2 regions of the Geobacillus lituanicus genome follow, and region 1 is predicted to be linked to the other one. Evidence: a T-box and tRNA genes for the amino acid it is inferred to sense, from the RefSeq annotation. Region 1 holds a T-box; the other holds one or more tRNA genes.
What was found. A T-box is a leader RNA that pairs with one kind of tRNA and senses whether it is charged. The one in region 1 lies ahead of tyrS (tyrosine--tRNA ligase), so its partner is inferred to be a tRNA-Tyr.
Positions count from the first base shown of each region.

Region 2: it has a tRNA-Tyr gene. The T-box ahead of tyrS (tyrosine--tRNA ligase) is inferred to sense a tRNA for this amino acid. The anticodon was not compared.

Region 1 is NZ_CP194773.1:2,921,498-2,928,846, forward strand. It holds gene ACR1UW_RS14945 (diguanylate cyclase domain-containing protein) at 1-1,810, opposite strand, end outside; gene rpsD (30S ribosomal protein S4) at 2,121-2,723, shown strand; gene tyrS (tyrosine--tRNA ligase) at 2,772-4,031, opposite strand; T-box leader at 4,084-4,310, opposite strand; gene ACR1UW_RS14960 (transglycosylase domain-containing protein) at 4,477-7,227, shown strand.
Region 2 is NZ_CP194773.1:3,027,252-3,034,600, forward strand. It holds gene ACR1UW_RS15460 (IS66-like element ISBst12 family transposase) at 1-1,004, opposite strand, end outside; gene ACR1UW_RS15465 (IS630 family transposase) at 1,205-1,669, opposite strand; tRNA gene ACR1UW_RS15470 (tRNA-Leu) at 1,767-1,851, opposite strand; tRNA gene ACR1UW_RS15475 (tRNA-Cys) at 1,913-1,986, opposite strand; tRNA gene ACR1UW_RS15480 (tRNA-Gly) at 1,996-2,067, opposite strand; tRNA gene ACR1UW_RS15485 (tRNA-Gln) at 2,073-2,147, opposite strand; tRNA gene ACR1UW_RS15490 (tRNA-His) at 2,165-2,237, opposite strand; tRNA gene ACR1UW_RS15495 (tRNA-Trp) at 2,255-2,328, opposite strand; tRNA gene ACR1UW_RS15500 (tRNA-Tyr) at 2,336-2,420, opposite strand; tRNA gene ACR1UW_RS15505 (tRNA-Thr) at 2,427-2,502, opposite strand; tRNA gene ACR1UW_RS15510 (tRNA-Phe) at 2,675-2,750, opposite strand; tRNA gene ACR1UW_RS15515 (tRNA-Asp) at 2,885-2,960, opposite strand; tRNA gene ACR1UW_RS15520 (tRNA-Met) at 2,965-3,041, opposite strand; tRNA gene ACR1UW_RS15525 (tRNA-Val) at 3,200-3,275, opposite strand; tRNA gene ACR1UW_RS15530 (tRNA-Glu) at 3,285-3,356, opposite strand; tRNA gene ACR1UW_RS15535 (tRNA-Ser) at 3,371-3,461, opposite strand; tRNA gene ACR1UW_RS15540 (tRNA-Asn) at 3,466-3,540, opposite strand; rRNA gene ACR1UW_RS15545 (23S ribosomal RNA) at 3,780-6,707, opposite strand; rRNA gene ACR1UW_RS15550 (16S ribosomal RNA) at 7,110-7,349, opposite strand, start outside.

The DNA of each region.
Region 1 (7,349 bases):
CTGTTTCCTTCGCCATATAAAGCGCGGCATCCGCCTGCTTGAACAGCTGTTCTGCGTCTTTAGAGCCATGCGGGCTCCACGATGAAATGCCGCAGGAGACCGTGACCGGCGGCACTGTATGCCTTCTGACCTTTTCGACGATACGTCGGGCGACCAAAACCGCGTCAGCGAGCGCCACGTTCGGCAAATACACGGCCAGTTCTTCCCCGCCCCAGCGCGCCGCCACGTCGTCGTCGCGAATATAGGCGCGCACCAGCTCGGCCACCTGGATGAGCACATCGTCGCCCGTTTGGTGGCCGTAAAGGTCGTTGATTTGCTTAAAATTGTCGATGTCGATCAAAATAAATGCCCCACGCTCATCGCATTTCATCGAGGTTTGAATCGTCTCGTCCAAATAGCGGCGCGTATGCAGCTTTGTCAAATAATCGGTGACGACGAGCTTTTCAAGCTCTTCGCGCAAAATGGCGTTCGTAAACGCGAGAGTCGAGTGCTGAATGAGCGACTCGAGCAGTTTGAACATGTCAAACGTAAATCGGTATGGCTCGCGGGCGAGCACGATGCAGACGCCCTTCGCTTCGTTGTTTTGCTGCATCAGGGCCGCCATGACCGAGCGAAACGGCCCGGATACAGACGGGTGGACATCGCCGGCAAAGATAATGTCGTTTCCGCTCCGCCGCCGCTCTTCGACCCATTCAACATACCGGCCGGCCGCTGCGTCGGCAAAAAATGGCGTGCTTCCCGGCAAAAGCTCGCGGCGCCCGTCGGCGAACAGAAAAAACCCGACTTCCTCTGCGCCAAACGACCGGCGGATTTGCGCCACCATATATTCAATTCCTTCCTGCAGCCGCGGCCGCGCGTTCAGTTCGCGCATCGTGTCGTTAATGAGCTGCAAATCGCTGACAAGCCGGCGCGACTGCTCGTACAGCTTGGCGTTCTCAAGCGCGCTTCCAGCCGTGCTCGCCAGCAGCGAAATAAAATGAATCTCTCGTTTTGGAAATGGCGCAGCGTATGGGGCGATAATTTCAATCACCCCATACACCGCCTGCACCCCTTTAATCGGGGCGTACAGCACCGAGCGCGGCGGCGCCTCCATCTCCTCGCATTGCACTTGTCCAGTCAAAAACGCCCGCAACGCCGCCGTCTGTTTTTCCCTTTCATCCAATACAAGCGTTTTAATCGGCAAATTTCCGCGCAGATGGTTGTCATGCGACAACAGAAGGTGGTAGGTGAATGATGGATAGACGTTTTGCAGCGTGCGGATAATTTCTTCAAGCACAACATCGATATGCATCGAGGAATGAATTTTTGCGGCAAAGTGATGCAGCTGTCCATACCGTTTCTCTTCGCCCTCTCCTTGCAGCACCGCGCTAAGTTTCCGAAACAATCGCGCCAAATCCGTCCGGATCTCCCACAACAACCGCTCGTCAAAACCGCCATCTTTTCGATACATCAGCTCGACCATCGCCGGCGTCTCATCGGAAAGCATGAAAAAGAGCCGGGCCGCCATATGCGGCCCACCGGCATCGACAACAGCGACTTTCCGCTCTCCATCAGCCGCGATCGGCCCAGCGTCCGGCGTCCCAACCGCGGCCGCTTCCGGATAAAAGGCAGCCCGCACCGGGTCGTACAAATAAAAAACGGCTTGCTCGAGCGCCAGCTCTTCTTTTAGCAGCGCGAGCAACTCGCCCGCCGCCGCCGAAAACGGCCTATCGTCCTGAAACGCTAAAAACCAGTGGAAAAATTTTTGTTTAAATGATTCATACCGCTTCATTTCTTCCTTGTTCATCGCCTTTTCCACCCAAACCGGCATCATCATTCCAAATGAGAGAATGGGATGACAATTTTTTTCTAAAAATTGCATCTTTTATTATATCATACAAATAGAGAAGAAGGGAAACAAAATGTTGACTTTATCCTCTAAAAATCATATAATAGCCTTTGTGTAAAATATAGCAGCCTTTGTGCCCACCTTGATGGTTCATTTTGTTCCTCGGCCTGTCGAGGTGCATCGCGTAACTCTTAGCTGCGAGAGCGAGGATGCATGAAAACAAAATGGCCATAATTGTTGGCGCACATCTGCTTTTATTTTACGGGAATAAAAGCATAAGGAGGAGCAACGAATGGCTCGTTATACGGGACCTACATGGAAAGTTTCCCGCCGCCTTGGCATCTCGTTGAGCGGCACGGGGAAAGAATTGCAAAAACGTCCGTATCCGCCTGGCCAACACGGTCCGGGCCAACGGAGAAAATTGTCGGAGTATGGCTTGCAGCTGCAAGAAAAGCAAAAGCTGCGCCATATGTACGGCGTGAACGAACGCCAATTCCGCAAAACGTTTGAAGAAGCGGGCAAAATGCCGGGCAAACACGGCGAAAATTTCATGATTTTGCTAGAATCGCGCCTTGACAACCTCGTCTACCGTTTAGGGCTGGCCCGCACGCGCCGTCAAGCCCGCCAGCTTGTGACGCACGGCCACATTTTGGTCGACGGCAACCGCGTCAACATCCCGTCGTACCGCGTTAAACCGGGGCAAACGATCGCGGTCCGCGAAAAATCGCGCAACTTGCAAGTGATCAAAGAAGCGGTGGAAGCGAACAACTTCGTTCCGGATTACTTGTCGTTTGATCCGGAAAAACTGGAAGGCACGTATACACGCCTGCCGGAACGTTCCGAGCTGCCGGCGGAAATCAACGAAGCGCTCATCGTCGAGTTCTACTCGCGTTAAGGCGCAAAAAAGATCCGAAATGCCAAGGCATTTCGGATCTTTTTCTTTTTAGGCGTAGCGGATCAAATGATATTTTTTCTTGCCGCGGCGGATGACGGTAAACCGCCCTTCGAGGCGGTGCTCGGCGGTCAGGACGGCGCCCGCGTCTTGGATGCGCTCCCCGTTCACATAAATGGCGCCGTTTTGAATATCTTCGCGCGCCTGCCGCTTCGATGGCGAGATGCCGGCAGCTACGAGCAGCTCGACGAGCGGGACGTCGCCTCCTTCATGGACAAACGACGGCACGTTTTTAAACCCTTGCTCGATTTCCGCAGCCGTCAGCTCGGCAATGTCGCCGCTAAAGAGTGCTTCTGAAATACGAATCGCTTGATTGAGCGCCTCTTCGCCATGCACGAGCTTCGTCACTTCGGAAGCAAGCGTTTTTTGCGCCACCCGCTTCTCCGGCGCTTCGCGCATCTCTTGTTCAAGCGCGTCGATCTCTTCTTTTGTCAAGAACGTGAAATATTTTAAGTAACGGATCACATCGCGGTCATCGGTGTTGATCCAGAACTGGTAAAACTCATACGGCGACGTTTTTTCCGGATCGAGCCAAACCGCGCCGCTTTCCGTTTTTCCAAACTTCGTCCCATCGGCTTTCGTCACGAGCGGAACCGTCAAACCGAATGCTTTCGCCTCACCTTTCGTTCTGCGGATGAGCTCAAGCCCCGCCGTGATGTTGCCCCATTGGTCGCTGCCACCGATTTGTAGTCGGCAACCTTCCGTTTCGTACAAGTTGAGGAAATCGTACGCCTGCAGCATCATATACGTGAACTCCGTAAACGAAATGCCTGTTTCGATGCGCGACTGCACCGATTCTTTCGCCAGCATGTAGTTGACGCTGAAATGCTTGCCGACGTCGCGCAAAAACGAAATGACATCGAGCGGCCCGATCCAGTCGTAGTTGTTTTTGATTTTCGCTGGATTGCTCTCAGCCTCAAAATCAAGAAACCGCTCGAGTTGCGCTTTGATTCGGGCGCTCCATGCTTCGACCGTCTCTTTGGCGTTGAGCGTGCGCTCGCTTTTTCTGCCACTCGGATCGCCAATCAACCCGGTGGCGCCGCCGACTAAGGCGATCGGTTGATGCCCCGCCTGTTGGAAGCGACGCAAGGTCATGATCGTGACCAAATGGCCGATGTGCAAGCTGTCTGCTGTCGGGTCAAACCCGCAATAAAGCGTCACCTTCTCCTCATTCAGGAGCTTTCGAAGCCCATCCTCATCCGTCGTTTGATTGACAAGTCCGCGCCATTGCAGTTCTGCAAGCAAGTCCATGTTCCTCACCTCGCTATGAAATGTCAGGCCAAAAGAAAACACCCGCCCGGTTTGAAGGGGCGAGTGTTCATCGCGGTACCACCCTACTTGGAAAGCGCTCTGCTTTCCCGCTCATTTCGGTAACGGCGTCAGCCGGCGGATGGCTACTAGGCGAAACAGAGCCGTTCCCCACCGCTGCTCGGGGAGGTAATTCACGCTTGCCTGTGGGCTGGCTCGCACCGTCCGCCAGCTCTCTGCGCCAGGGAGGCAACCGCTACTTGTTCCCGTCATCGCGTTGTCGTATCCAAAATTATATACTTTATATACTTTCTTTTACCATATTCCTTGTTCACTGTCAACCTCGCATTTTTTCGCCAAAAACGGTGAAAAAACAACAAAATTCCACAACGGCGCCCGACGGTATGGTATACTGATGGCGAAGATTTGCCACTATAGGGGGGCCGGCATGGAACGAAAACCATTCCGTATTTCTGTCGAGAAAGCATGGCGTTATTTTTGCCTTACATACGACATCGTCTGGAACGCCACCTTAGTGCTGCTCATCGCCGCGCTCTGCCTCGTTTGCTTTGCCGCCGGCGCCGGCGCCGGCTATTTCGCCTTTCTGGTTAAAGACTTGGCTGTCCCTTCGCCGGACAAAATGAAAAGCGAGATTTACAGTTACGAAGAAACGAGCCATATGTATTTTGCCAACGGCGTCTATTTAGGCCGGTTCCGCTCCGATCTCGACCGCGAGGCGGTGCCCCTTTCCGACGTTTCCCCGTACGTCGTGCAAGCGGTGATCGCCACCGAGGACGAACATTTTTACGAGCATGATGGCGTCGTGCCCAAAGCGGTCATCCGCGCCATCTTTCAAGAGGTGGCAAACACGCCGGTCAAAAGCGGCGGCAGCACGCTGACGCAGCAGCTTGTCAAAAACCAGATGCTGACGAGCGAAGTGTCGTTTGAGCGCAAAGCGAAGGAAATGGTATTGGCGCTGCGCCTTGAGCGCTTTTTTTCAAAAGAAGAGATTTTGGAAGCCTACTTAAACGTCGTCCCGTTCGGCCGCAACTCATCCGGGCGCAACATCGCCGGCATTCAGGCCGCCGCCCAAGGGGTGTTCGGCGTCGACGCCAAAGAGCTGAATTTGGCGCAGGCGGCGTTTTTGGCCGGCTTGCCGCAAAACCCATTCGTGTACACGCCGTTTGCCGCTGACGGGAGCGTCAAGCAAGATGTCTCAGCCGGGCTCAGACGAATGAAAACGGTGCTGCGCCGGATGAAGCAGGCCGGCTATATTTCCGACAAGCAATACCAAGAAGCGCTCGCCTACGATGTGACGAAACATTTCGCCCCGCCGAAGCCGTCGCCGTTTGAACGCTATCCGTTTTTGACGATGGAAATTGAGCGGCGGGCGAAAGAGGTGATTGCGGAAACGTTCGCCAAGCGCGACGGCCATTCGGCGAAAGAGTGGGGGCGCGATCCCGCCCTCCGCCGCCGCTATCTCGGCGAGGCGGAAAAAGCGCTGCGGCAAGGGGGATTGCGCATTTATACAACGATCGACAAAGACATTTACGAACGGATGCAGAAGGTGGCCGCCCGCTACCCGTATTACGGAAACGACAACGTCTATTACACCAAGGACGGCAAAACCGGAAAAACAGTCGCCCATCGTCAGCCGGTGGAAGTCGGGGCAATGCTGATTGAAAACAAAACAGGCAAAATTATCAGCTTTGTCGGCGGCCGCGATTACGGGCGCGAGCAGCTCAACCATGCCACCCAGGCGCACCGCTCGAACGGCTCCACAATGAAGCCGCTCTTAGTGTACGCGCCGGCGATGGAGATGGGCGTCATCCAGCCGGCGACGATCATTCCCGATCTTCCGCTCTCGATCGGTTCGTACACGCCGAAAAACGCCGATGGAAAGACGCATGGCCTCGTGACGGCGCGTGATGCTTTGCGGTGGTCGTACAACATCCCGGCCGTGCGGACGTACAGGCGGATCCAATCGAAACAGCCGGTCGACTATTTGCGCAAAATGGGGATCACAAGCGTCTCAAAGCAAGAAGAGGCCAACCCGGCCTTGGCGATCGGCGGGACGCACATCGGCGTCACCGTCGAAGAAAACGTCAACGCCTATGCGACGTTTGCCAACTACGGATCGTTCGTCGATGCGTATATGATCGAGAAAATTACCGACAAGGACGGAAACATCATCTACCAGCATCAAACGAAGCCCGTTCCCGTCTTTTCCCCGCAGACGTCGTACTTGATGATTGACATGATGCGTGATGTGCTTAATGGCGGGACCGCCTCTTCAGTGCGGCGCTACTTGACCTTCTCCGCCGACTGGGCCGGAAAAACCGGAACATCCCAAGACAAGCGCGATTCGTGGTTTATCGCCGTCAATCCAAGCGTCACGTTCGGTGTTTGGGTCGGCTACGACCATCCAGCGCCGCTGGAGTCGCGCTACAAAGGGCTTTCCTACAGCCAGCGCACCCAGCTGTTATGGGCGCAATTCATGAACGCCGCCTATGGCGCCAAGCCAAAACTCATCGCCCCGCCAAAGCGGTTTTCCATGCCGGGCGGCATCGTCCGCCGCGCCTACTGCGCCGCGAGCGGGCTCAGCCCGTCAGAGACGTGCCGGCAAGCCGGGCTCGTCCGCTATGATTTGTACAATACGAAATTTACCCCAAAAGAGGGGGAAGAGAACGATTTAACCGAAGGCCGGTTTGTCATCATCGACGGACGCCGTTATGCGGCGCTCGAGACGACGCCGGAAGAATTTGTCACGCGCGGGGTCATCGCCAATCCGGACGTGCTCAGCGAGTGGGGGATAAGCGATGCGGACTGGGCCGGCGCTGATTTTGCCGCCGCCCCCTTGGAAGACAACGGGCGCGATCCGGCCTCGCCTTCCGTCCGTCTAAACAGGGGCCAACTCGTCTGGAGCGGCCGCAGTGAACGCGATGTGATCGGCTATCGCGTCTATGAGCTTGACCATACAGGAGGGCGCCGCGTCGTCGCTGTCATCAAAAGGGGAGAGGCAACGGCTTTTTCCGTCCTCAAACCAGGAGCAGCATATTGCGTCACCGCCGTGGACATTGCCGGCCGCGAATCGGCGCCGTCAGCCTCCGTCTCCCTGCCGTCGGCCGCGTCCCACGAACCGCCGGCTGACGGAAACAATGCGGCCAATGGCAACACGCAGCCGCCGGCCTCGAGGTAAAGATAAAGAAGGTGTCCCAAAACGTTCGGGACACCCTTTTGCCTTGCTGTATATAGCGGGCACATGATATTCCGCCCGGTTGAAGGGGCGCTGCCGTTTCGGGCCAGCCCCTTGCGGAAGCG
Region 2 (7,349 bases), 110 kb from region 1:
GCCCACGTATGCCCTTGTTCGATGAATCCTTTTAACTCACGCAAATGATGGGCGTGACAAAGGGCATGGGTGGCATGTGTGTATTTCGGATATGTACCGAACGCATCGTGCATCATCGTCCCTTCATATCGGGGAAGAATCCCGATATCATCGGTCGCTTTTTTTCCACGAGAAGCGTGAGGAGCCAAGTATGTATATCTCGATGTACACGCGACATGCACCCATGCGAGTTTCCCATTGATGCGCAAACTCGTTTCATCGACATGCAGGATGTTGGATTCAAGTAAGGCGTCTTCGATGATGTCCATATTTGATTCCAGCGCTTCGCGTCCTCGTTTCACCATATTGGCAAGGGTTCCTGTACTAATCGAGTGTTGATATAACGCTTCGATTGTATCACTTAAACGCTTGTACGGGATCAATTGGATATGATGTAAATAAACAACGAGCGCCGTGAGCCGTGGACCGTATTGCACATGATTCGTGACATGGGATGGGAATTCGGCTTGTTGCACGCATCGACAATGTGGACACGATTTCACTTCACGTTCATGTTGTGTCACCTCGATCGCCACACGAGGGACATCAAACACTTGACGGATATCGACTTTGAACGGTTTGACTTCACACAAAGAAGCTCCACATCCTTGACACGTATGCACACGGTGGACGACACGATGATGTGGATGTTCCACTTGACGGAGCGTCTTCCCCTCATGTCCCTCTTGCCCACCAGGCTTTTTGCCAGACGGCTCGCGGGAGGAACGCTTTTTCTCAAAACGGTCAGAAGATGGGGGCAAATGGCTATTGGAGCTGTTTTTTTTCGTGCGTGCTTCCAGCTCTTGAACACGGTACTTCAGTTGTTCATTTTCTTTGCGTAGTTGTTTGTTTTCGTGACGCAAATGTTCATTTTCTTGAATGAGTTGATGAATGAGCTGTTTTTGTTGTTGAACTTTGCCGATTAAGCTCTCAACTGTAAATACAGCTTGTTGTACCGTCAACATGCGATTCACCTCCTTGTCTATCAGTATTCACATCATAGACAAGGAAAGAAGAAAATATTCAGCTCACTTTATGATGTGGCTGAATAGTTACTTCGTTTTTCACCTTATCTTTCTACTCTATTTCGCTTCCTATCTATATAATTCCTTCTATAATTTTACACTTAACTATATAAATGCACCTTGAAAAGTTAACCTTTGCATCACGCTGCACACCCCAAGCGTCGAAGCACCTCTTCCGGTTGTTGATCTATATATTCCATAAACCGGGCAATGGCTTGGTCAATATCCATTTGATCTTTGTGAAACACATTGGCAATGACCGCATCCTTGAGCCATTTCCACAAGCGTTCGATGGGATTCAGCTGTGGGGAATAAGGAGGTAAAAAGATCAAGTGAAACGATTCCCCTTCTTGGCGCAAGAAATCTCTCACCATTTTGGCATGGTGGATGCGGGCATTGTCGAGCACGAGCACGATCAGCTGGTCTGGATAACGGATCTTCAAGATCTTTAAAAAATCCAAAAACGTCGTCGCATTCGCAGCGACTGCTCGATGAAGAACGGTGTCCCCATTGAGCACATTCAACGCCCCAAATACAGAAACGTGGGCATGATGGCCGCACGTAGGCACTTTCCATTTCACCTCACCGAACACGATTGTACGCACACGATTTTCTTTTCTCGAATCGTATTCGGTAAATAAAAAACAAGGGATTCCACTTACGTGAAACCCCTTGTCTCTAAAACCTTCTCCCTATTTTCGATGCCGATGGTGGGAGTCGAACCCACACGGGGGGCTACCCCACACGATTTTGAGTCGTGCGCGTCTGCCAATTCCGCCACATCGGCGCGACATGCATTATTTTATCACATTACTTCATGTCTGTCAACACTTTTTATATTCATTAGATGGAGGCGGCACCCGGATTCGAACCGGGGGTAAAGGTTTTGCAGACCTCTGCCTTACCACTTGGCTATGCCGCCTTGATCGAGAGCGGAAGACGGGACTCGAACCCGCGACCCCCACCTTGGCAAGGTGGTGTTCTACCACTGAACTACTTCCGCATCATTGGCTGGGGTAGCTGGATTCGAACCAACGCATCACGGAGTCAAAGTCCGTTGCCTTACCGCTTGGCTATACCCCAACGCTGTAAAAGTGAAGGGCGACTAGTGGGAATCGAACCCACGCATGCCAGAGCCACAATCTGGTGCGTTAACCACTTCGCCATAGTCGCCATAATGATAATCAAAATGGCAGGGGCAGTAGGAATCGAACCCACACCGGAGGTTTTGGAGACCTCTGTTCTACCATTAAACTATGCCCCTTCAATCATGGTGGAGGGGGACGGATTCGAACCGCCGAACCCAAAGGGAGCGGATTTACAGTCCGCCGCGTTTAGCCACTTCGCTACCCCTCCAAGGAATGGTGCCGACTGCAGGACTTGAACCCGCAACCTACTGATTACGATTCAGTTGCTCTACCAATTGAGCTAAGTCGGCATAATTATGATATAAATCGCGGCTCATTGTTCATTTGTTGTGTCCCTTCCTCTACCAGCCAACTCGAAGAAGCGGGATGCGTCGGGACAACTCGCAGCCGATTCGAGGAAGCGGATGCTCGTCTCTACCAATTGAGCTAAGTCGGCATACATATGATGCACATTATGTTATATGGTGGCTCGGGACGGAATCGAACCGCCGACACAAGGATTTTCAGTCCTTTGCTCTACCGACTGAGCTACCGAGCCATATTAAGTTTTTCATTACTTTGCTTGTACTGCACCGTGTCTCTTCCTCTACAAGCTGATTCGAGGAAGCCAGAATGCGTTGAGGCAACTCCAACTGAACTGCTGAGCTGTCTCTTTCCATAATTTTGAAACAATGGCGGTCCCGACGGGACTCGAACCCGCGATCTCCTGCGTGACAGGCAGGCATGTTAACCACTACACTACGGGACCAATTTGGTTGCGGGGGCAGGATTTGAACCTGCGACCTTCGGGTTATGAGCCCGACGAGCTACCGGACTGCTCCACCCCGCGACGATAGGAAAGTAAATTAATTTGCACAATGTTCTTAGCGTTGTTATCCGTTACCTCTTCCTCTACAAGCTGATTCAAAGATGCCAGATGCGTCGAGGCAACTCGAAGTGAATTCGATGAAGCAAAGGCTCGTCGCTCCACTCCACAACGATTGAAAATGGTGGAGGATGACGGGATCGAACCGCCGACCCCTTGCTTGTAAGGCAAGTGCTCTCCCAGCTGAGCTAATCCTCCACGAAGAAGTGACCCGTACGGGATTCGAACCCGTGTTACCGCCGTGAAAGGGCGGTGTCTTAACCACTTGACCAACGGGCCATGTTGATGAATCATGGCGGAGAGCAAGGGATTCGAACCCTTGAGGCGCTATTCACGCCTACACGATTTCCAATCGTGCTCCTTCGACCACTCGGACAGCTCTCCACGATGGCTCCGCAGGCAGGATTCGAACCTGCGACCAATCGGTTAACAGCCGATTGCTCTACCACTGAGCTACTGCGGAATGACATCACTTTAGACATTTATTATTATAATGATTCGCGTTGAGCTGTCAAGGACTTTTTTTCATTCCTTCAAAACTAGATAACCGTTTCGGGAAGAAGCCGCGGCGCCTCCACTTTTCATTGTCTAGCTCCGGCTCGCCGCCGCTCGGGGTCAAATAACCTTCCCCCTCGGGGTGCTAGCACCCCTGCGGGTGAAGAACATTTGCCCGTCGCGGCGAACCGCTCGCCTGCGCTTTTCTAGGTTAAGCCCTCGATCGATTAGTATCCGTCAGCTCCACGTGTCGCCACGCTTCCACCTCGGACCTATCGACCTCGTCATCTTCGAGGGATCTTACCCGCCTGACGCGGTGGGAAATCTCATCTTGAGGGGGGCTTCACGCTTAGATGCTTTCAGCGCTTATCCCGTCCGCACATAGCTACCCAGCGGTGCCCCTGGCGGGACAACTGGTACACCAGCGGTGCGTCCATCCCGGTCCTCTCGTACTAAGGACAGCTCCTCTCAAATTTCCTGCGCCCGCGACGGATAGGGACCGAACTGTCTCACGACGTTCTGAACCCAGCTCGCGTACCGCTTTAATGGGCGAACAGCCCAACCCTTGGGACCGACTACAGCCCCAGGATGCGATGAGCCGACATCGAGGTGCCAAACCTCCCCGTCGATGTGGACTCTTGGGGGAGATCAGCCTGTTATCCCCGGGGTAGCTTTTATCCGTTGAGCGATGGCCCTTCCATGCGGAACCACCGGATCACTAAGCCCGACTTTCGTCCCTGCTCGACCTGTCCGTCTCGCAGTCAAGCTCCCTTGTGCCTTTGCACTCTCCGAATGATTTCCAACCATTCTGAGGGAACCTTTGGGCGCCTCCGTTACCTTTTGGGAGGCGACCGCCCCAGTCAAACTGCCCACCTGACACTGTCTCCCACCCCGCTAAGGGGTGCGGGTTAGAATTTCAATATCGCCAGGGTGGTATCCCACCGCCGCCTCCACCGAAGCTGGCGCTCCGGCTTCCCAGGCTCCCACCTATCCTGTACAAGCGATACCAAAATTCCATATCAGGCTGCAGTAAAGCTCCACGGGGTCTTTCCGTCCTGTCGCGGGTAACCTGCATCTTCACAGGTAGTATAATTTCACCGGGTCTCTCGTTGAGACAGCGCCCAAGTCGTTACACCTTTCGTGCGGGTCGGAACTTACCCGACAAGGAATTTCGCTACCTTAGGACCGTTATAGTTACGGCCGCCGTTTACTGGGGCTTCGGTTCGCACCTTCGCTTCCGCTAAGCGCTCCCCTTAACCTTCCAGCACCGGGCAGGTGTCAGCCCCTATACGTCGCCTTTCGGCTTCGCAGAGACCTGTGTTTTTGATAAACAGTCGCTTGGGCCTTTTCACTGCGGCTCGTTCGGGCTCTTCACCCAAACGAGCACCCCTTCTCCCGAAGTTACGGGGTCATTTTGCCGAGTTCCTTAACGAGAGTTCTCCCGCGCGCCTTAGGATTCTCTCCTCGCCTACCTGTGTCGGTTTGCGGTACGGGCACCTCTTCCCTCGCTAGAGGCTTTTCTTGGCAGTGTGAAATCGGGGACTTCCGGATGACTCCGTCGCCATCACCGCTTGGCCTTACAATCCGCGGATTTGCCTACGGATCAGCCTTGCGGCTTGGACAGGCTCTTCCAGCCGCCTGCTCGCCCTATCCTCCTGCGTCCCCCCATCGCTCAAACGGGAAGGAGGTGGTACAGGAATCTCAACCTGTTGTCCATCACCTACGCCTTTCGGCCTCGGCTTAGGTCCCGACTAACCCTGAGCGGACGAACCTTCCTCAGGAACCCTTAGGCTTTCGGCGCAGAGGATTCTCACCTCTGTTTTCGCTACTCATACCGGCATTCTCACTTCTAAGCGCTCCACCAGTCCTTCCGGTCTGGCTTCAACGCCCTTAGAACGCTCCCCTACCGATGACCAACGGTCATCCCGCAGCTTCGGCGGCACGTTTAGCCCCGGTACATTTTCGGCGCAGAGTCACTCGACCAGTGAGCTATTACGCACTCTTTAAATGGTGGCTGCTTCTAAGCCAACATCCTGGTTGTCTTTGCAACTCCACATCCTTTTCCACTGAACGTGCACTTTGGGGCCTTAGCTGGCGATCTGGGCTGTTTCCCTCTCGACCACGGATCTTATCACTCGCAGTCTGACTCCCGGGCATAAGTCGTTGGCATTCGGAGTTTGACTGGGTTCGGTAACCCGATGAGGGCCCCTAGCCCAATCAGTGCTCTACCTCCAACACTCTCCATCCCGAGGCTAGCCCTAAAGCTATTTCGGGGAGAACCAGCTATCTCCAAGTTCGATTGGCATTTCACCCCTACCCACACCTCATCCCCGCACTTTTCAACGTGCGTGGGTTCGGGCCTCCAGCCGGTGTTACCCGGCCTTCACCCTGGACATGGGTAGATCACCTGGTTTCGGGTCGACGACGACGTACTTTTCGCCCTGTTCAGACTCGCTTTCGCTGCGGCTCCGCCTCTTCGGCTTAACCTCGCACGCCATCGTCACTCGCCGGTTCATTCTACAAAAGGCACGCCATCACGCATGAACGCGCTCTGACTACTTGTAGGCACACGGTTTCAGGTTCTCTTTCACTCCCCTTCCGGGGTGCTTTTCACCTTTCCCTCACGGTACTGGTGCACTATCGGTCACTAGGGAGTATTTAGCCTTGGGAGATGGTCCTCCCTGCTTCCGACGGGATTTCCCGTGTCCCGCCGTACTCAGGATCCGCTCGGGAGGGAACGAAGTTTCGACTACAGGGCTGTCACCTTCTCTGGCCGGCCGTTCCAGACCGGTTCGTCTACCCCGTTCCTTTCTCACTCCCACAATGAGCGGTCCTACAACCCCAAGAGGCACGCCTCTTGGTTTGGGCTGTTCCCGTTTCGCTCGCCGCTACTCAGGGAATCGCGTTTGCTTTCTTCTCCTCCGGGTACTAAGATGTTTCAGTTCCCCGGGTGTGCCCTCCATGCCCTATGGATTCAGGCATGGATACTGCCCCATTACGGACAGTGGGTTCCCCCATTCGGACATCTCCGGATCAACGCTTGCTTACAGCTCCCCGGAGCGTTTCGGCGTTTGCCCCGTCCTTCATCGGCTCCTAGTGCCAAGGCATCCACCGTGCGCCCTTTCTAGCTTAACCTACAGCGCTCTCGGCTTCTTCCTTTGTGTTTCCGGTTATCTAGTTTTCAAGGAACGAGACTGCTTCTTGAATTTGCTTCTCTGCAGTCTTGCGTCGAGGAATTCGGCTTCTCCGAATCCGCTTGTAGACGCAGACGCAAACGAAGCTACTTCCCCGAACCTGCTAGCAGACGCAGGCACAGGCGCTTTTGAAGGAATTTCTCATCCCTTCAAAACTGAACGAAGCGACTGCCTTGAGTCTGCTTCCTTGCAGCTTTGCGCCGAGGAATCCATCTTCCTTGAATCTGCTAGAAGACGCAGGCGCAAAACAAGTGAAGGAATTTCTCATTCCCTCAAAACTGAACGAAACGAAAGCGCTGTGTATCGACAGTTGGCCATTGCGGCCTCCGCTTTTCGTCCTTAGAAAGGAGGTGATCCAGCCGCACCTTCCGGTACGGCTACCTTGTTACGACTTCACCCCAATCACTTGCCCCACCTTCGGCGGCTGGCTCCCTTGCGGGTTACCTCACCGACTTCGGGTGTTGCAAGCTCTCGTGGTGTGACGGGCGGTGTGTACAAGGCCCGGGAACGTATTCACCGCGGCATGCTGATCCGCGATTACTAGCGATTCCGGCTTCATGCAGGCGAGTTGCAGCCTGCAATC